Regions from separate parts of the Micromonospora sp. CNZ296 genome, predicted to be linked through region 2. Evidence: riboswitches for the same ligand, from Rfam matches in the RefSeq annotation. Region 2 holds a riboswitch; each other region holds the start of a gene.

Region 1 (6,596 bases), on a different contig from region 2:
GCACAAGTCCCCCCGGACGGTCGTGGTCGTGGGCCGCGACATCGGCCGGGCCGGGGAGAGCCTCACCGTCACCTCGCTCGGCGAACTGGACCCTGGCAGCATCGACATGAAATGCCTGTTGATCATCGGCGCCTCGGCGACGCGAGTCACCGCGGCCGGACGTGTCTGGAGCCCGCGCTTCGTGCCCTGATCAGCCGCGCACGCGGCGCTCGCGACCGGCCGAGTAGAGGAACGACTCGCCGCCACGGACGTCCCCGGCCAGCGCCGGGCCGACCAGGATGACCGCTGCCTGTCGCAGACCGGCCTGCTCGACCCGGCCGCCGATGTCGGCCAGCGTGCCGCGCAGGATGAGCTCCTGCGGCTGCGACACCCGGTGCACCACGACTATGGGGCAGTCGTGGCCGTAGTAGCCAGCCAGTTCGGCGGCCAGCTCGCGGGTACGCGTGACCGCCAGGTGCAGGGCGAGCGTCGCGCCGGTCGCGGCGAACGCGGCGAGCTTCTCTCCCGACGGCATGACCGTGGACCGGGCCTGCGCGCGGGTGAGCACGACCGACTGGGCCAGCTCCGGGACGGTCAGCTCGGCGCCGACGGCGGCGGCAGCAGCCGCATAGGCCGGCACGCCGGGCGTGACGTCCCACGGGACCCGGGCGGCGTCGAGCCGGCGTGCCTGCTCGTGCACCGCCGAGTACAGCGACGGGTCACCGGAGCACAGCCGTACGACCTCGGACCCGTCGGCGTGTGCCTGGACCAGGTGCGTGGTGATCTGGTCCAGGTCGAGGTGCTGGGTGTCGATCAGCCGGGCGTCGTCACGGCAGTGCTCCAGCACCTCGGCGTCGAGGTACGTGCCCGGGTACAGGCACACGTCGGCGGACTCGAGCAGGCGTACCGCGCGGAGGGTGAGCAGGTCGGCGGCGCCGGGCCCGGCCCCGACGAAATGGACGGTCATGAATCTCCCTTGACGATGGACCACTGGCTGACTGCCCGTGCGGGCGTCCAGCCGGTGAAGCCGCCGAGCGGTTCGGCGCGTTCGACGTGCAGGCGGACGAGTTCACCGCCGCGCCGGCTGTGCTGCTCCAGCAGCACCGCCTCGGTCTCGGCGGTGACACCGTGCACGACGAGCCGTCCACCGGCGCCGAGCGCATCCCAGCAGGTGTCCAGCACGCCGGGGACGGTGGCCCCGCCGCCGACGAACACCGCGTCGGGACGGTCCAGGCCGGACAGGGCCCCGGGCGCCGAACCCTCGACCAGACACAGACCCGGCACGCCGAGGGCAGCGGCGTTGCGGTGCACCAGCGCGGCCCGGTCGGAGCGGGGCTCCACCGCGATCGTCCGTGCCGTCGGCCAGGCCCGCATCCACTCCACACCGATCGAGCCGCTGCCGGCGCCGACGTCCCACAGCAGCTGACCGGGCGCGGGCGCGAGCCGGGCCAGGGCACTGGCCCGCAGGTCACGTTTGGTGATCTGCCCGCCGTGCTCGAACGCGTCGTCGGGCAACACGCCGCCCGAGGCCCAGCCCGGACCGGCACCGCGAGCTTCGACAGCGAGAACGTTCAACCGCGGCACGTCGTTCAGGTCCCACCCGGCCGCGGTGGTCGCGGTACACGACTCACCGGCGGCACCGAGGTCACCGAGCACGACCAGCCTGGACTGCCCCCAACCGAGCCCGGTCAGCACCGCGGCCACGGCCGCGGGTGTCGTCTCGTCGCTGGACAGCACGAGCAGCCGGCGCCCGGCCGAGAGCGCAGGCACGATCAGCCGTAGGTCCCGGCCGACCAGGCTGACCGTGGTGACGGACTCGGCCGGCCATCCGAGACGTGCTCGGGCGAGGGCTACCGAGGAGACCCCGGGCACGATCGTCACGCGCTCCGGGCCCAGGACGTCCAGCAGCGTCGTGCCGATACCCGACACGAGCGGGTCGCCGGAGGCCAGCACGACAACCGGCCCTCGCGCGGAGGCGAGCACACCTGGCAGATTGTCCCGCAGCGGCGACGGCCACGCCACGCGCTGCTGGCCGTCGACGGGCGGCACCGCCTCGAGGTGCCGCCGCCCGCCGAGCAGCGTCGCGGCCGCCCGCACCAGCGCCCGGGACGGCTCCGGCAGACCCACCCACCCGTCAGCCCCGATCCCCACCACGGTCACCCGCTCCTCCATGGAGATGCACCCTAGCCGCCCACCGGCCCTTGCCCCGGCCACCGGGGCGTCTATGGTGATGCACAGGTTCGAGGTGCCCCACGACCGTGGTCGCGGGGAGAATCTGGGAAGCCGGTGAGAATCCGGCACAGGGCCCGCTGCGGTGATCCAGGCATTGACCTGGGAAGTCCGAAGACCGGCCTCGATCCGATCCACGGCGCATGCCGCGTCGTGGACCGCCATGGCAGATCGAGCGGGAGCCCTACATGCCAGCGCAGTACCCCTTTTGTGCCGTCGTCGGCGCCGACGACATGACTCTCGCCCTCACCCTGGTCGCGATCGATCCGCTCATCGGCGGTGTCCTGATCCGCGGGGAGAAGGGCACTGCCAAGACCACTACCGTGCGCGGCCTCGCCGAGGTGCTCCCGGCGGTACGGGTCTATGCGGGCGACCGGTTCTCCATCGACCCGGACGATCCCTCGGCGGTCTGCCCCGACGGGCCGTTCGACGTGCCCACGCCCGTCGTCGAACGGCCGGTACGCCTCGTCGAACTACCCGTCGGAGCCGGCGACGACCGGGTGACCGGATCGCTGAAGCTCGATGCCGCGCTGCGAGACGGCGTCGTCGCGTTCGAGCCTGGCCTGCTGGCCCGGGCCCATCGTGGCCTGCTGTACGTCGACGAGGTCAACCTGCTGCCGGACCACCTGGTCGACCTGCTGCTCGACGCCGCGGCGACCGGCCGGGTCAGCGTCGAACGCGACGGTGTCTCGGTCGAGCATGCCTCCCGGTTCGTGTTGATCGGCACGATGAACCCGGAGGAGGGCGAACTGCGCCCGCAGCTGCTCGACCGGTTCGGCCTGACGGTCGAGGTCGCCGCCCCGCGTGACCCCGTCCTGCGGGTGCAGGCGGTCCGCCGCCGGCTCGCATTCGACGCCGACCCGGAGGGCTTCGCCACACGCTGGGCCGGCGAGCAGGAAGCCCTGCGCACCCGGCTGGCCGCCGCCCGGCGCTCGCTGGCCGGTGTCGTGCTCGACGACGAGACGCTGACCAGGATCGCCGAGCTGTGCGCCGCGTTCGACGTGGACGGCCTGCGTGCGGACCTCGTCACCGCTCGCGCCGCCGCGGCGCACGCGGCCTGGCGGGGACGTACGCGAGTGACACTCGAGGACATCCGCATCGCCGCCCGTCTCGCGCTGCCGCACCGCCGCCGCCGCAACCCCTTCGACGAGCCCGGCCTGGACCAGGACCGCCTGGACGACCTACTCGGCCACAACGACCCCGACCCCGGACCCGACGGTCCCGGCGGCGGTCTGCCCGACGACACCGGGCACGACGGATCGGCCGGGGACGTGCCCGGCTCTCCCGGCGAGAGCCCGCCCGTACCGGAGCCCGAACGGCAGGCCGCCACATCGATGGCATCCGCGGGCGAGCCCGCACGTGCCCGCTTGCTGGTCGTGAAAGGAACCGGCGACGGTCAGGCCGGCCGGCGGTCCCGGGCACGAACACCGCAGGGCCGTGTCGCCGGGCAGCGGCGGCGCACGTCCGGCGACGGCCGGCTGCACCTGCCGGGCACCATCACCGCGGCGGCGCCGCATCAGCATTCCCGGGGTGGCTTGACCGGCGGTCGCGGCCTCGCGCTCGTGCCCGGCGACCTGCGCCGGGCCGAGACCGTCGGGCGCGAGTCGAACCTCGTGCTGCTGTGCGTGGACGCGTCCGGTTCGATGGCGGCCCGCCGCCGCATGGAGCAGGTCAAGACCGCTGTGCTGTCGCTGCTGCTGGACGCCTACCGCCGCCGGGACAAGGTCGCACTGGTGACGTTCCGCCGGCACACCGCCGAGGTCGTCCTGCCACCGACCGGCTCGGTCGACGTCGCCTCCCGCCGCCTGGCCGACCTACCGGCCGGTGGCCGGACCCCGCTCGCGGAGGGCCTGGAACGCAGTGGGGAGGTGCTGCGCCGGGAGGCGCTGCGCGACCCGTCCCGCCGGCCCCTGCTCGTCGTGGTGACCGACGGCCGCGCCACCTCCGGCCCGGACCCGCTGGGTCGTGCCCACCGCGCCGCCGCCGCGCTCGCCACCAGCGGTGTCCAGGTCGTCGTCGTGGACTGCGAGACCGGACGATTCCGGCTCGGCCTCGCCGCCCGGCTTGCCACTCATCTGAGGGCCGAGCACGTGCCGCTCGGTGAAGTGACCGCCGACGGGCTCACCGGGGTCGTTCGCACGGCGACCGCTCCGCGGGCGGGGGTGGCCTGATGCCGCAGGGTAAGCCGCTCACCGTCCCGGACGACGGCAGCACCACCCGCCAGCGGCGCAACCGGCCGCTGCTGATGGTCCACACCGGAAACGGCAAGGGCAAGTCGACCGCCGCCTTCGGTATGGCGATGCGCGCTTGGAACCAGGGCTGGGACATCGGGGTGTTCCAGTTCGTGAAGTCGGCCAAGTGGCGCATCGGGGAGCAGACCGTCCTGGAGAGGCTCGGGCTGCTGCACGAGCAGACCGGCGAAGGCGGGCCAGTCGAGTGGCACAAAATGGGCTCCGGATGGTCCTGGAGCCGTAAGAGCGGCACCGAGGCGGACCACGCCGCGGACGCCGCCGAGGGCTGGGCGGAGGTGAAGCGCCGTATCCAGGCGGAACGGCACCAGCTCTACATCCTGGACGAGTTCACCTATCCGATGCAGTGGGGCTGGGTCGACGTCGGCGACGTCGTGGAGACACTGGTCCACCGTCCCGGCCGTCAGCACGTGATCGTCACCGGGCGCCGGGCCGACCACCGGCTGATCGAGGCAGCCGATCTGGTGACCGAGATGCAGCACGTCAAGCACCCGATGGACGTCGGCCAGAAGGGCCAACGAGGCATCGAATGGTGAGCCTTCCGCGGCTGATCGTCGCGGCGCCGGCCTCCGGCCACGGCAAGACCACGGTCGCGACCGGGCTCATGGCCGCGCTGGCCGCGCGCGGGCACACCGTGTCGGGGCACAAGGTGGGGCCCGACTACATCGACCCCGGCTACCACGCGCTGGCCACCGGACGCCCCGGCCGCAACCTCGACCCGCACCTGACCGACCCCTCACTCGTGATCCCGCTGCTGCTGCACGGCGCACGCGACGCGGACATCGCCATCGTCGAAGGGGTCATGGGCCTGTTCGACGGCCGCATCGGCGGCGACGGTTTCGCCTCCACCGCGCACCTCGCGGCCCTGACCGCCACCCCGATCCTGCTGGTCGTGGACGTCTCGCACACCTCGCGCAGCGTAGGGGCCGTCGTGCACGGAATGGGCACGTTCGAGGCCGGCGTCACCGTCGCGGGTGTCGTGCTCAACAAAGCCGGGTCCGCCCGCCACGCCGCCGAGGCGGCCCGGGCGGTGGAATCCACCGGCGTACCGGTGCTCGGGATCCTGCACCGCGACCAGGGTGTCAGCGCCCCGTCGCGCCACCTCGGGCTCGTGCCGGCAGCCGAACGTGAGGAGGCCGCCGCCGCCCTGGACGTGCTGGCCGAGCAGATCGCCCGCCACGTGGACCTCGATGCGGTGCTGCAGGTGGCACGCACCGCACCCGATCTGGACGCCCAGCCATGGGATCCCGCCGCGCACGTCCGGCGGCTGGGCGCCGGATCACCGGTGGTTGCGGTCGCGGCCGGGCGTGCCTTCACCTTCCGGTACGCCGAGACGACCGAGCTGCTGCAGGCGGCGGGCTGCACCGTCGTTCCGTTCGACCCGGCCCGCGACCAGCGGCTTCCCGCCGGGACACGCGGGTTGTACCTCGGTGGGGGGTTCCCCGAGGTACACGCGTCCACGCTGAGCGCCAACACGACGCTGCGCCACGAACTGCGCCAGGCCGTCCTCGACGGCGTCCCCACCGTCGCCGAGTGCGCCGGCCTGCTGTATCTGTGCCGCTCCGTCGACGGCCATCCCATGGTCGGGGCGCTCGACGCCGAAGCAGTCATGACGCCGCGCCTCACCCTCGCGTACCACCGTGCCGGACTCGGCTCGGACCAGCTGCTCGGCGAGCGGGGAACCGCTGCCACCGGCCACGAATTCCACCGCACCACCGTCACACCCGGTCACGGCGAGCACCCCGCCTGGCGCATCGAGGGCCGCAATGCCGGATTCGCCTCCCCCAGCCTCAGCGCGTCCTATCTGCACGTGCATTGGGCTGGGCACCCGCATCTGGCCCAGTCGTTCACCGAGGCCGTACACCGGACGGCTGTCTCCTCAGCACGTTAGGAATCACCGTCACATGCAGCTGAACCTTACCGGCCGTAGCGTGCTCGTCCTCGACGGGAGCGCACCCGCCGCCGTCACGGTCAGTGCGCTGCTGCACAGGCGCGCCCTGGTCACCGTCGCCGCGCCGGCCGTGTGCGCCGCGCTGGAGGACCTCGCCCTCCGCGGGCGCCTGACCTGGGTCACCACCCCGGTCGACGAGAGCCGGTTCGACGTCGTGCTGCGTACCGTCGCCCCCTCGGAGGCCGGGG
Region 2 (6,596 bases):
GCATCGCCTGTGGCATCGTCGGCGGCTTCCTGCTCGGCGTGACGTCCTCGCAGACCTGGCGCGCCCTGCTCGTCATGGTCGAGCTGCGCCGTACCGGGGTGGCGCCGCTGCGGCTGCTCCGGTTCCTCGACGACGCGCACCGCCGGTCGGTGCTGCGCACGGTGGGGCCGGTCTACCAGTTCCGGCACGCCCGTCTGCAGGACCGCCTGGCGACCGCCGCCGGTGCTACGGTGGACCGGAGTGATCCAGTGGCGATCAGGCAGGCAGGGAGACCAGACATGGCGGGTGACGACGACATCTCCGGGTGAGACCGGACATGTGACCGACCGCAGGCGAGCGCCGTGGTCGTGTCGTCGTACCCCGAGACCGTGTCCCCCGCCGGGCGGCTGAGGTCCGCCCGCCCTCATCTTCGAGGTCGTCTTCCTGATGTCCGATTCCTTCGTCGTCTGCTCGAACCTGACCTTCTCCTGGCCGGACGACACCCCGGTCTTCCAGAACCTCTCCTTCACCCTCGGCGGCGGCCGGACCGGACTGGTCGCGCCGAACGGCGCCGGCAAGAGCACGCTGCTCAAGCTGATCGCCGGCGAGTACCGCCCGGCCGCCGGGTCGGTGACCGTCGACGGCGTGCTGGGCTACCTCCCGCAGAGCCTGCCGCTGGCCGCCGACCTCACCGTGGCCGAGGTCCTGGAGATCGCACCGCTGATCGCGGCGCTGCACGCCATCGAGGCCGGCGACGCCGACGAGAGGCACTTCACCACCATCGGCGCCGACTGGGACATCGAGGAGCGCACGCGCGCGCAACTCGACCGGCTCGGCCTCGGCGGCCTCGCCTTCGACAGGCGCCTGGGCACGCTCAGCGGTGGGCAGGTGGTCTCCCTCGGCCTGGCGGCGCAACTGCTCAAGCAGCCCGACGTGCTGCTGCTGGACGAGCCGACGAACAACCTCGACCTGGGCGCCCGGCACCGGCTCTACGACGTGCTGGAACAGTGGCACGGCTGTCTGCTGCTGGTCAGTCACGACCGGGCTCTGCTGGACCGGATGGACCGCATCGCCGAACTCGATCGCGGTGAGATGCGCTTCCACGGCGGCGACTTCACCTCGTACGAGGCGGCCGTGCGGGCCGCGCAGGAGGTGGCGGAGAAGAACGTCCGCAGCGCCGAACAGGACCTCAAGCGGGAGAAGCGGGAGTTGCAGGAGGCCCGCGAACGGGCGGCCCGGCGAGCCGGCAACGCCGCCCGGAACCTGAAGAACGCGGGTCTGGCGAGGATCGTCGCCGGCGGCTTGAAGCGGGACGCGCAGGTGGCGGCGGGCAAGGCGAACGAGATGCACTCCGGGCGGGTCGACGACGCCCGGGCACGGCTGGACGAGGCCGAGCGGGCGCTGCGCAACGAGAAGACGATCACGGTGGAGCTGCCCGCCACCACCGTCCCGGCCGGACGCACGCTGCTGACCGCCGAACGGGTCCGGGTCCGGCACGGTGAGCGGTCGCTGTTCGCCGCCGACGGTGTCGACCTGACGATCCGCGGTCCGGAGCGGATCGCCCTGCTCGGCGACAACGGCGCGGGCAAGTCCACGCTGCTCCGCCTGATCGACGGCGACCTGGAGCCGGAGAGCGGCCGGATCACCCGCGCGGACGGCCGGATCGCGTACCTGTCGCAGCGGCTGGACCTGCTGGACCTGGACCGTACCGTGGCGGAGAACCTGGCCGCGTTCGCGCCGCAGGCCCCTGACGCGCAACGGATGAACCTGCTCGCCCGCTTCCTGTTCCGCGGCCCGCGCGCGCACCTTCCGGTCGGGGTGCTCTCCGGCGGGGAGCGGCTGCGCGCCACGCTCGCGTGCGTGCTTGGCGCCGAACCGGCCCCGCAGCTCCTGCTGCTCGACGAGCCGACGAACAACCTCGACCTGGTCAGCGTCGGGCAGTTGGAGAGCGCGCTGCACGCCTACCGGGGCGCGCTGCTGGTGGTCAGCCACGACGAGCGGTTCCTCGCCGCGATCGACGTCGGCCGCTGGCTGCGCCTGGCGGACGGGCGCCTGGTGGAGACCGGTCCCCCGGACGCCGGCTGACCGGCCCGGTCAGACCGCCGGCAGGCGGACCACGAACCGGCACCCGCCGGTCACGTTGTGCGCGTGCACCCGCCCGCCGTGCGCCTCGACCAGTCCGCGCACGATCGCCAGACCCAGCCCGCCGCCGGCCGGTGCCGCCTCGTCGGCGCCGGCCGGTGCGGGGGTACGGGCCCGGGTGCCCCGGAACGCCACGTCGAACACCCGGGGCAGGTCCGCCTCCGGAATGCCGCCGCAGGTGTCGGAGACGGCGAGCCACGCGTCGGCGTCGTCCCGTCCGGCGTCGATGCGGACAGTGCCCTCCGGTGGCGTGTACCGCACCGAGTTGACCAGCAGGTTCGTCACGACGCGGGCGAGTTCGGCCTCGGCGGCCCGGACGGTCGGCCAGCCGGTCTCCGGGGCGAGCACCCGGACCCGCCGGTCGGCGGCCAGCGGCGCGGTGGCGGCGATCGCGTCGGAGACCACGTCGCCGAGCGGCACCGGGGACAGCGCGGGCCGCAGCGCTCCGGCGGTGATCCGGGACAGCTCGAACAGGTCGTCGACCAGGCGCGTCATCCGGTCCGTCTCGACCCGGATCCGGCGGTGGTACTCGGCCACCGCCGCCGGCTCGTCGACCACCCGGTCCTCCAGCGCCTCCGCCATCGCCCGCAGCCCGGCCAGCGGCGTACGCAGGTCGTGGGAGACCCACGCGACCAGCTCGCGGCGGCCGGCCTCCAGCTGCCGTTCCCGCTGCCGGGCCTGGTCGGCCCAGACCGCCGCCTGGGCGAGGCGGCGGGCGAACGCCACCCCGACGGCCAGGCTGAGCGCCGCGGACGCCGCGACCGTGACGAGGACGACCTGGAGGTCGTGCGCGGACAGGAACATGGCCTGGGCGACGGCGGTGACGCCGGCCGTCACCGAGGCGATGGTGACCGCGAGCAGCACCGCGATGTGCGCGAGGATCGACCGGTGGCGCACCAGCCGCAGCGCGCCGACGCCGAGCGCGCCGACCGCAGCGCCGGCGAGCAGGGCGTAGAGCCCGATGACCATCAGTTCGTTCACCGGGACGCCTCCGACGGCTCGTACCGGTAACCGACGCCCCACACGGTGACGATGCGGCGCGGCTGCGCCGGGTGGTCCTCGATCTTCTCCCGCAGCCGCCGGACGTGGACGGTGACTGTGGACTGGTCGCCGAACCGCCAGCCCCACACGCGGTCCAGCAGCTCGGCCCGCGACCAGGCGCGTCCCGGGTTCGCCAGCAGGAACGCGAGCAGGTCGAACTCCCGTACGGTCAGCGACAGCGGCTGCCCGCCGCGCTCGGCGACGCGCCGGTCGGTGTCCGCGGTGAGGTCGCCGTCGCGCAGCACCCCTGTCGGTCCCCGGTCCTGCGGGGCCGCGCGCCGCAGCACCGACCGGATGCGCAGCACGAGTTCACGGGGCGAGAACGGCTTGGTCACGTAGTCGTCCGCGCCGACCTCCAGCCCGGCGACCCGGTCGGCCTCGTCCCCGAGCGCGGTGAGCATGACGACGGGCAGGCCGGGCAGCCGGCGCCGCAGCCGCCGGCACACCTCGATGCCGTCGAGACCCGGCATCATCAGGTCGAGGACCACCAGGTCGGGTGGCTCCTCCTCGGCCGCGGCGAGCGCGTCCGGCCCGTCGAAGGACAACCGGACCCGGCAGCCGTCCTGTTCGAGGTAGCGCCGGACGACGTCGCTCACCGTCCGGTCGTCGTCGACGACGAGCACGTAGCGCCCCATGGGCCAGACGCTACCCATCGGCGTCCCGGTGCGGCGGCCCGCGGTCGACCCGTAAGCGGACGGAAAGATCTTTCCGCCGGCTACGAGCCTACCGTCGGAGCATGGGCAGAAGACGTGTGGTGTCGTCGGTGCTGGCCGTGGTGGCCGTCACCGGCCTCGGGGTGAGCCTGTACCTGTTCCAGCCGTGGCGGCTGGTGACCGACCGCGAGGTACGCGAGACGCTGCCCACTGTGGCGGAGCCCTCACCGGCGCCGGCCGGCACGACCGGCTCGTCGCCGACCGGCGCGGCGCCCGCCGACGTGGTGCTCGCCGCCGGTGACTTCGTCACCCACGAGCACGACACGTCCGGCCGGGCGCAGCTCGTCCGTCTCGCCGACGGCCGCCGCCAGCTGCTCCTGCGCGGACTGGACACCTCCGACGGACCCGATCTGCGGGTGTGGCTCACCGACCGGAAGGTGCTGCCCGGCCGGGCCGGCTGGCAGGTGTTCGACGACGGCCGCTGGGTCGAGCTGGGCCGGCTCAAGGGCAACATCGGCGACCAGGCGTACGACATCCCGGCGTCGGTGGACCTGGACGGTCTGCGCAGCGTGTCGATCTGGTGCAAGCGGTTCGCGGTGTCGTTCGGCGCGGCGCCGCTTGCCGCTGTGACGGGATCGGCGCCGGCCTGACGCCTGTGCCGCCGGCCTCGGACGCTGGGCTACGCTGCGGGAAGCGCTGGTTCACCCGGTCGGCGACGGCCGGGTGTCGTAAGAGGGAACCCGGTGGGAATCCGGGACTGCCCCGCAGCGGTGAGTGGGAACGACAGCCGTCAACAGCACTGGGCCACGGCCTGGGAAGCGACGGCCAGTAGGCGACCTCGTGTCACGCCCGCGAGTCCGAAGACCTGCCCGCGTCGCGCGTACCACCGGTGCGCGCCGCCGTCGACCTCGCGGGTGGGTCGGGCGGGTGACACGTCGTACGCAGGGCCGTCGGCGTGTCCTCGACGTGCACACCCCGGCCGGTCGGCGGTCCGCTTCTGCGAGGACGGAACCGCACAGTGCCCGACACCATCATGCTCACCGGCCGACCACCGTCGGCCTCGCACCTGACCCTGTCGCAGATCATGGACCAGCACCACACCAACCTGATGGGCACGGTCCACGGCGGGCGCATCCTCAACCTGATCGACTCGGTCGCCGGTGTGGTCGCCGCCCGCCACTCCGACGGCCCGGCCGTCACCGCCGCCATCGACGAGACCGCCTTCCTGCGGGCGGTACGCGTGGGGGACGTGGTCCACGTGGACGCCCGGATCACCTGGGCCGGCCGCAGCTCGATGGAGGTGGCGGTGAAGGTCAGCGCGGACCGGTGGGACCGCGCGGTGCCGCCGGTGGACGTGGCGACCGCGCACCTGGTGATGGTGGCGGTGGACGACGACGGGCAGCCCCGGCCGGTGCCGCCGTTGCACGCCGAGACCGACGGCGACCGGCGGCGCTACCGGGAGGCGCAGATCCGGCGCGAACACCGGCTGGCGCTGCGCCGGGCGCTGCTCGACGGCGCCGGGGAGGGCTGACCGGTGCTCGGACTGTCGGCGACCACGCTCGCGGGTTACCTGGCCGCCATCGTGGTGCTCATGCTCACCCCGGGGCCGGACATGATGTTCGTGCTCGCCAACGCCAGCCGGTACGGCCCACGGGCGGGCGCGGTGGCCGCGCTCGGGGTCGCCGCCGGGGAGGCGGTGCACGTCGCCGCCGTGGTGGCCGGGCTCGCCACGCTGATCGCCGCGTCCCCTGTGCTGTTCACCGCGATCCGGTGGGCCGGTGCGGCGTACCTGATCGTGCTGGGCCTGCGGGCGCTGCGCGGCACCGCCCGGCCCGGCGCACCGGCGGACCGGCCGGACGGCGGCGCCGGGCGGGCGTTCCGGCGCGGGCTGCTGACGAACCTGCTCAACCCGAAGATGATCCTGTTCAGTGTGGCGTTCCTGCCGCAGTTCGTCCGGCCCGAGGCGGGCCCGGTGGCGGCGCAGCTGGTGCTGCTCGGGGCGCTGTTCGTCGCGGTGCAACTCGCCGTGGACCTGGCGCTCGGGGTGGGCGCCGGGCGGTTCGCCAGGCGGTGGGGCGACAGCCGCTGGTCACGGCGCGTCGACCGGCTCTGCGCTGTCGCCTTCGTCGCGCTCGGCGTCCGGCTGGCCGCCGGCTGAGACGCACCGGGGCGCGGTGCGGGCGTCGGCTGGTCGGGGGTCGGCAATGCCCGGGCCGGTTGATCGACTCCATCACGCCGAGGTGGCGGCATCAGAAGTGCTCCGACCCCGCCACCTCGGCGAACTGGCGATGATCATGAGGCCGGTCCCGGTTCGGCTCCGCCGGCGTCCCGGACGCGGGCGGCCGCTCGCGGTCCAGGTGCAGGCGCAGCAGCACCCAGCCCAGCGACACGGCGCCGATGAACACGTACGCGGGCTGGGTGCCGAACGTGTCCCAGCAGGTGTGCAGCGTGACGGCGGCGGCGAAGGTGAGCAGGAACGCCGCCAGCTTCCGGCCGCCGGGCGCGGCGGCGAACGTGAACAGCGCGGCGGCGGTCAGCCCGGTCCAGGCCAGGTGCGCGGCGGGCGCGGTGAGACCGCGTACCAGCAGCGTCCGCTCGACCGAGCCGAGGTTGCCCTCCGACCCGACGAACGCGGCGAACGCGTAGCCCATGGTCTCCAGCGCGGCGAACCCGGCGCCGGAGGCCACGCCGATCACCAGGCCCTGCGCCGGGGACGGGTGCCGCCGCCACAGCAGCAGGATGCCGGCCGGCACGATCAGTTTGGCGGTCTCCTCGGCCAGG
Region 3 (6,596 bases), on a different contig from region 2:
GCCGCCGAGGCGCTCGACCTCTACGACGAGGCGCGGGCCGTCACCGACGACCCGAAGATCACTATGTCGGCGGCGTACGCCACCGCCATGCTGCACGCCCGGCACCTGCCGGCGGCCGACCAGGACCCGGCGCTGGCCCGGCACTGGCTGGAGGTGGCGCTGCGCCTCGCCGCCGAACTGGCCGACCCACGCCGGCGGCTGCTGTCGACGGTCTTCTACGAGCAGGGCCTGGCGCTGCTGGACAGCCGGGCCGGCCGGCCCGACCGCGCGCTGCGGCTCGTCGACGACGGGCTGACCCGGCTGACGGCCGCGCTCGGCCCCGGCGAACGCCCGCAGGACCTGGCCCGGCTGCGCCACAACCGGGCGCAGGTTCACCTCGCGCTGGGCGACCCGGCGCGGGCGCTGGCCGATCTGGACACCGTGATCGCCCACGACCCCGACAACTGCGAGTACTACGTGGACCGCGCCGCCCTCCACCGGGCGGCGGGCCGGACCCGAGCCGCGATCAGGGACTACGACGCCGCCATCCGGCTGGGACCGCACCTGCCCGAGGCGTACTACAACCGGGCCGTGCTCCAGCAGGAGCGGGGCCGCCCCGAGCGGGCGCGCGCCGACCTGGAGCGGGTGCTCGCCATCGAACCGGGGCACCTCGACGCCCGGATCGCCCTGGTCAACCTGCGTGGAGCGCGGCGCGCTGGATGCCGCCGAGGCGGGTGCGCGGGCCGGGCTGGCCGGCGCTCCGCAGGAGCCCGCGCTGCTGTGCACCCTGGGCCTGGTCCTCGCCGAGCGCGGCCGGCCCGCCGAGGCCGACGAACTGCTCACCCGGGCCTTGAACGGGGACCCCGAACTGGTGGAGGCGTGGACGAACCGGGCCGCCGCCCGGTTCGAGCGCGGCGACGTGGCCGCCGCGCTCGCCGACCTGGACCGGGCGGTGGCGCTGTCGGAGGCCCCCGTGCCGCGCTACAACCGGGGTACGGCCCTGGCCCGGCTGGGCCGGTGGGACGAGGCGGCCCGCGACTTCGCCCAGGCGCTCGCCCAGCCCGGCCTGGACCGGGCCCTGCGCCGGGATCTGCGCACGGAACTCACCAGGTGCCGCCGGGCGCTGGCCGTCTGACCCGGCCCGGCCGGGGAGCCGGCGCTCATCGTGCGCCGGCCCCGGTCCGGGGGAGGGGAGCGGGTTCAGCAGCCCTGGCGGCGGCTGTAGATCTGGTGGCGCTCACCGGCCCATCCGATGTAGCCGACCGCCTCGACGCAGTAGTTCGCCGTACCGGTGACGGCGACCGGGCCGGCGTAATAGCTGAAGTCACCGGAATTGGTGTCCGCGCCGCCCGACCGGGTGCAGTGCGCGCCCTCGCCCGACCGCTCCGCGCAGCGGTAGATCTGCACGAAGGTGGGCGCCGACCTCCCGTACGCCGCGCCGCGGTGGTAGAAGCAGGCGCTGTTGGTGCCCCCGTTGCTGCTGTTGTAGTAGATCACCAGTTCACCGAGCCCGGACGACTGCACCTGGCTGTAGGTGATGGTCCCCGAGCAGGAGCCGGCCGCCTGGGCGGCGGGGGCGCCGACAGTCAGGCCCGCCGCGACGGTCACCAGCGCCGTCAGCGCCGAAAGCATGCGTTTCATGTACCTACCTACCCAATCCACAGTCGACTGTTCCGTAGTGGATCTTAATCAACCGATGACCTTCGCCGTGGCCCTGGTCCATAGGCAACCACCTATTGACAAACAATATTGACAATTGGACCCTGCTGAGAGAGCGCTCTCCCGTCCCCCTGTCTCCCGCGAGGTGTCCCCATGCGTCTCCGAAGAAGGCTGCTCGCCGCCGCGTCCGCCCTGCTCGCCGGGCTCACCGGCGCTGTCGTCGCCACGCCCGCCCAGGCGGTCGGACCGGCGTTGCTGCCGGTCACCGTCACCAACACCACCGGCCGCAGCGACCCGGTCCACCTCTACGTCATCGGCGTCCAGCTGTCCTCCGGCCGGCTCGGCTACGTCACCTCCGGCGGCACCTTCGTGCCGTGGACCGGCGGGCAGCTCCCGCCGTCACCCGCGCCGGACGTCTCCATCCCGGGCCCCGGCAACGGCGGCAGCACCACGATCCAGTTCCCCCGCGGCTTCTCCGGCCGGGCCTACTTCTCCCTCGGGCAGAAGCTCAAGTTCTTCCTCACCCCGGACGGACTGGTGCAGCCCGCGCCCTGGGCGGCCGGTGACGCGAACCGCGACATCCTCTTCGACTGGAGCGAGTTCACCTACAACGACTCCGGGCTGTGGCTCAACAGCTCCCAGGTCGACATGTTCGCGATCCCGCACGCGGTCACCGTGACCGGCGCCAACGGCGTCACCAAGCGCACCGGCGACGTGGTGGCCAACGGACGCAACGCGGTGATCGACGGGATCCGGGCGCAGCCGGGCTGGGCCGGCACCGTCCACACCCGCTCCGACGGGACCGTGCTACGCGTCCTGGCTCCGGGCAAGGCGGCCGGGGCCGGCCTGCTCAGCACCACGTACCTGGACTCGTACATCGCCTCCGCGTGGAACGCGTACACCACGAAGACCCTGACCGTGGCGCCCTTCGCCGACCAGCCGGCCATCCGGTACTACGGCCGCACCTCGGGCAACACCATGACCTTCACCAACGGCAGCGGCCAGGTCGTCGCCTCCTTCAACCGGCCCTCCTCGGCCAGCGTCTGGGGCTGTGACGGCGACCTGCCCGCGCCGAACGACCAGGTGGTCGGCCCGATCTCGCGTACGCTCTGCGCCGCCCTCAACCGAGGCACGCTCGGCACCGTCGACACCCAGCCCAGCACGAACGCCGCCGACTTCTACCGCAGCAACCCCACCAACCAGTACGCACGCCTGATCCACGCCAACATGACCGACGGCCGGGCGTACGCGTTCGCCTTCGACGACGTCGGTGGATTCGAGTCGCTGGTGCACGACGGCGATCCCCGTTCGGCCGGACTGATCCTCAGCCCGTTCACCGGCGGTGGCGGCGGCACCCCGACCACCGGGGTGCCAGTGGTCAGCAACTGGAACAACAAGTGCATCGACGTGCCGAGCTCCAACTTCGTCGACCGCGCGCCGTTGCAGATGTGGAACTGCAACAACACCAACGCGCAGAAGTGGACGTTCAGCGGCACGGCGCTCAAGAGCCAGAACAACAAGTGCATGGACGTCGACGCCGGGTCCACCGCGAACGGGGCGGCGGTGCAGCTCTACACCTGCAACGGCACCGGCGCCCAGCAGTTCACCCTGAACGCGGCCGGAGACCTGGTCAACCTCCAGGCCGGCAAGTGCGTCGACATCAAGGACTGGAACGGCAACGACGGCGCGAGGCTCCAGCTCTGGGACTGCGGGGGCACGGCCAACCAGAAGTGGCGCAAGGGCTGACCAGCCATGCGAACGGTGGCGGGGGCCGACCGCGAGTCGCTCCCGTCACCGGCAGGCGACGGACGAGACGGCCGACACGACGCCGCGCACCGAGGCGTCCATCGACGTTCATCCAACAGATCGATGTGCGTAAGCTCCGCCCGGTCAGATCTGGGGAACCTACCGAGGAGGTTCCATGGATCGTCGAGCAATGCTGCGGGCCACTGTCGTCGGTGCGGGCGCTGTCGCGCTGCCGTTCACCGCGTGGTCGGCGGCGTACGGAGCCCCGGCGCAGAACGCGGCGGGCCCCTACGGTGGGCTCCAGCCCGCCGACGCCAACGGCATCCAGTTGCCGGCCGGCTTCACCAGCTCGATCGTCGCACGATCCCGTCGGACGGTGCCGGGGACGTCGTACACCTGGCACGACGCTCCGGACGGTGGCGCCGTGTTCCCGAACGGCACCGGCTGGATCTACGTGTCGAACTCCGAGGTGTCAGCCGGTGCGGGCGGCGGTGCCTCACGCCTCGTCTTCGACTCCAGCGGCACCGTGGTCGGGGCGTCGCGGATCCTCTCCGGAACCAACAACAACTGCGCCGGGGGCAAGACACCGTGGAACACCTGGCTCTCCTGCGAGGAGGTGTCCCTGGGCCGGGTCTTCGAGACGTACCCCCTCGGCGGGACCGCCGTGGCGCGTCCCGCGCTGGGCCGGTTCAAGCACGAGGCGGCCGCGGCCGACCCGGTCCGCCGGGTCGTCTACCTGACCGAGGACGAGACCGACGGCAAGTTCTACCGGTTCGTGCCGACCACCTGGGGCGACCTCTCCGCCGGAACCCTCCAGGTCTTCCGCGCCGGTACGGCGACCTCCGGCACGTTCACCTGGGCCACGGTGCCCGACCCGGACGGCTCGCCCACCCCGACCCGGCAGCAGGTGTCCGGCGCGAAGACGTTCAACGGCGGCGAGGGCTGTCACTACGCGGATGACACCGTCTGGTTCACCACGAAGGGCGACAACCGCGTGTGGCAGGTCAACCTGGCCGCCGGCACGTACGAGCTCGCCTACGACGACAACCTGGTCAGTCCGGGCACCCCTCCGCTGACCGGGGTCGACAACATCACCGGGTCCACTGCCGGTGACCTGTACGTCGCGGAGGACGGCGGGAACATGGAGATCTGCATGATCACGCCCGACGACAAGATCTCGGTCTTCCTGCGGATCACCGGACAGAGCGGTTCGGAGATCACCGGGCCGGCGTTCACCCCGGCGGGGGACCGGCTGTACTTCTCGTCGCAACGCGGCACGACCGGCTCGTCCTCCGGCGGCATCACCTACTGCGTCACCGGACCGTTCCGCCGATGACCGGCTCCCGGCCCCGCTGACAGTGACCACGCGGTCGAGGACGCCCGGTCTTCACCGGGCGTCCTGCCGGCCGTCACGGCACGTGTCCGGTTCCTGGCGCATTGACATCGGCGCTCCGGCCACAGCAGACTGTCGCGACAACTGAACCACCGCGTGTACGTGCGGGGGAAGACCGGTCGAAATCCGGCGCTGGCCCGCAACGGTAGGCCGCCCAGAGAGATCTGCGGCGGCGAGCCCGAATACCCGTCGTACGCGTGTATCCGCTCCCCACCCGTCGTGGCCCACGGGTCGGAGTCCCGGTCGACGCGGCGTTGCCGCGGTCGTCCGGGCTTTCGACGACCGCCGGGCCGGAAAGGCGCTTCCGATGGTCGTCCGCCGAAGCCGGCACCGCCTGCTCGCGCTCCTCTGCGGCGTACTCGCCGCTCTCACCCTCACCACACCCGCCGTCGCCGCCCCCGAGCGCGCCGCCCTCACCCGCCCGGAGGCCGCCGGCGGCTGGCTCGCCCGGCAACTCGTCGACGGCGAACGCTTCGAGGCGGTCTTCGACGGTGTCGTGTACCCCGACCAGGGGCTGACCCTCGACGCCGTGTTCGCCTTCGCCGCCACCGGCGTCGCCGACGACCACGGCGCCGACGCGCTGGCCTGGGTCACCCGGCCGGACATCCGCGACGGCTACCTCGGCGACGGCGTCTCCGAGGCGTACGCGGGTGCGACCGCCAAGCTCGCCCTCGCCGTGCAGGTGCGCGGCGGCGACCCGGCCGACGTCGGCGGGGTGGACCTGATCGCCCGGCTGCGCTCGCTCCAGACGCCGGCCGGCAGGTTCAGCGACCGGTCCGCGTACGGCGACTACAGCAACGCGTTCAGCCAATCCTTCGCGCTGCTGGCGCTGGACCGTACGGCGGCCGGGGCGCCACCGGCGGCGGCCGCCTGGCTCGCCGGCACCCGGTGCCCGGACGGCGGTTACCCGCTGCTGCCCGCGCAACCGGTCTGCACGTCCGACGTGGACGCCACCGCGCTCGCGGCACAGGCGCTGCGCGCCGCGGACCGTCCGGCCGACGCCGCCGCCGGGCTGCGCTGGCTGGTGTCCGTTCAGCGCGCCGACGGCGGCTTCGCCAACGCGGGCGGCACGCCGAACGCCAACAGCACCGGCCTCGCCGCGCAGGCCCTGCGCGACGGCCACCGGCTGCCGGCCTGGGCGCGGGCCCGGGCATTCCTCGCCGGACTCCAGGTCGGCTGCGCCGGGGCGCCGGCCGACCGGGGCGCTGTCGACTTCGACGGCGGCGGCTTCGACCCGGCCACCGCACCCCGGGCGACCGCCCAGGCCGTCCTCGGTCTAACCGGGATCGGGTACGCCCGTCTGTCCGCCGCCGGCGCCGACCCCGGCGCACCGGCACTCGCCTGCCCGTGAACCCCTTCGCCGCGCACCCGATCATAGGAGGATCCGTGTTCCGTCACCGTTCCACAGTCCGCACCTGGCTGGCCGGCCTGCTGGCCGCCGTCGTCGCCGGCGTCGCGCTGACCGCAGTCGAACCCGCGCCCCGGGCGGCGCACGCCGCCGCCTGCACCGGCACCTCGGGAGTCACTGTGGTCGTCGACTTCGCCGCGCTCGGCGGCGGCGTCCAGGTCGCCTGTGCGCCGGGCGATCCGGCCACCGGCCTGGCCGCGCTCCAGGCCGCCGGCTTCACAGTCACCGGCACCGCCCGCTGGGGCCTGGCCTTCGTCTGCCGGATCAACGGCAAGCCCACCGCCGCGACGGAGCCGTGCGTCAACACCCCGCCGGCCACGGCGTACTGGTCGTACTGGCATGCGTCCAGCGGCGGCTCCTGGTCCTACAGCACGTCGGGGGCGACCGGCTACAACCCCGCGCCGGGCAGTG

The links. Region 2 has a riboswitch for cobalamin ahead of FB455_RS04330 (acyl-CoA thioesterase). Riboswitches for the same ligand answer to the same signal wherever they lie in the genome.
Region 1: another riboswitch for cobalamin. It lies ahead of FB455_RS32800 (magnesium chelatase subunit D family protein); the one in region 2 lies ahead of FB455_RS04330 (acyl-CoA thioesterase).
Region 3: another riboswitch for cobalamin. It lies ahead of FB455_RS15340 (peptidase); the one in region 2 lies ahead of FB455_RS04330 (acyl-CoA thioesterase).

Annotation. Positions count from the first base shown of each region.
Region 1 is NZ_VISW01000036.1:20,395-26,990, forward strand. It holds gene FB455_RS32785 (precorrin-2 C(20)-methyltransferase) at 1-190, shown strand, start outside; gene FB455_RS32790 (cobalt-precorrin-4/precorrin-4 C(11)-methyltransferase) at 191-946, opposite strand; gene FB455_RS32795 (bifunctional cobalt-precorrin-7 (C(5))-methyltransferase/cobalt-precorrin-6B (C(15))-methyltransferase) at 943-2,151, opposite strand; cobalamin riboswitch at 2,206-2,349, shown strand; gene FB455_RS32800 (magnesium chelatase subunit D family protein) at 2,397-4,379, shown strand; gene cobO (cob(I)yrinic acid a,c-diamide adenosyltransferase) at 4,379-4,993, shown strand; gene FB455_RS32810 (cobyrinic acid a,c-diamide synthase CobB) at 4,987-6,348, shown strand; gene cobA (uroporphyrinogen-III C-methyltransferase) at 6,362-6,596, shown strand, end outside.
Region 2 is NZ_VISW01000002.1:323,373-329,968, reverse strand. It holds gene FB455_RS04355 (NACHT domain-containing protein) at 1-308, shown strand, start outside; gene FB455_RS04350 (ABC-F family ATP-binding cassette domain-containing protein) at 427-2,064, shown strand; gene FB455_RS04345 (sensor histidine kinase) at 2,074-3,090, opposite strand; gene FB455_RS04340 (response regulator transcription factor) at 3,099-3,797, opposite strand; gene FB455_RS04335 (DM13 domain-containing protein) at 3,899-4,465, shown strand; cobalamin riboswitch at 4,496-4,702, shown strand; gene FB455_RS04330 (acyl-CoA thioesterase) at 4,834-5,346, shown strand; gene FB455_RS04325 (LysE family translocator) at 5,350-5,973, shown strand; gene FB455_RS04320 (PrsW family glutamic-type intramembrane protease) at 6,065-6,596, opposite strand, start outside.
Region 3 is NZ_VISW01000008.1:84,271-90,866, forward strand. It holds gene FB455_RS34785 (hypothetical protein) at 1-432, opposite strand, end outside; gene FB455_RS34555 (tetratricopeptide repeat protein) at 680-1,114, shown strand; gene FB455_RS15325 (hypothetical protein) at 1,180-1,620, opposite strand; gene FB455_RS15330 (beta-1,3-glucanase family protein) at 1,792-3,384, shown strand; gene FB455_RS15335 (alkaline phosphatase PhoX) at 3,560-4,720, shown strand; cobalamin riboswitch at 4,850-4,985, shown strand; gene FB455_RS15340 (peptidase) at 5,085-6,128, shown strand; gene FB455_RS15345 (hypothetical protein) at 6,164-6,596, shown strand, end outside.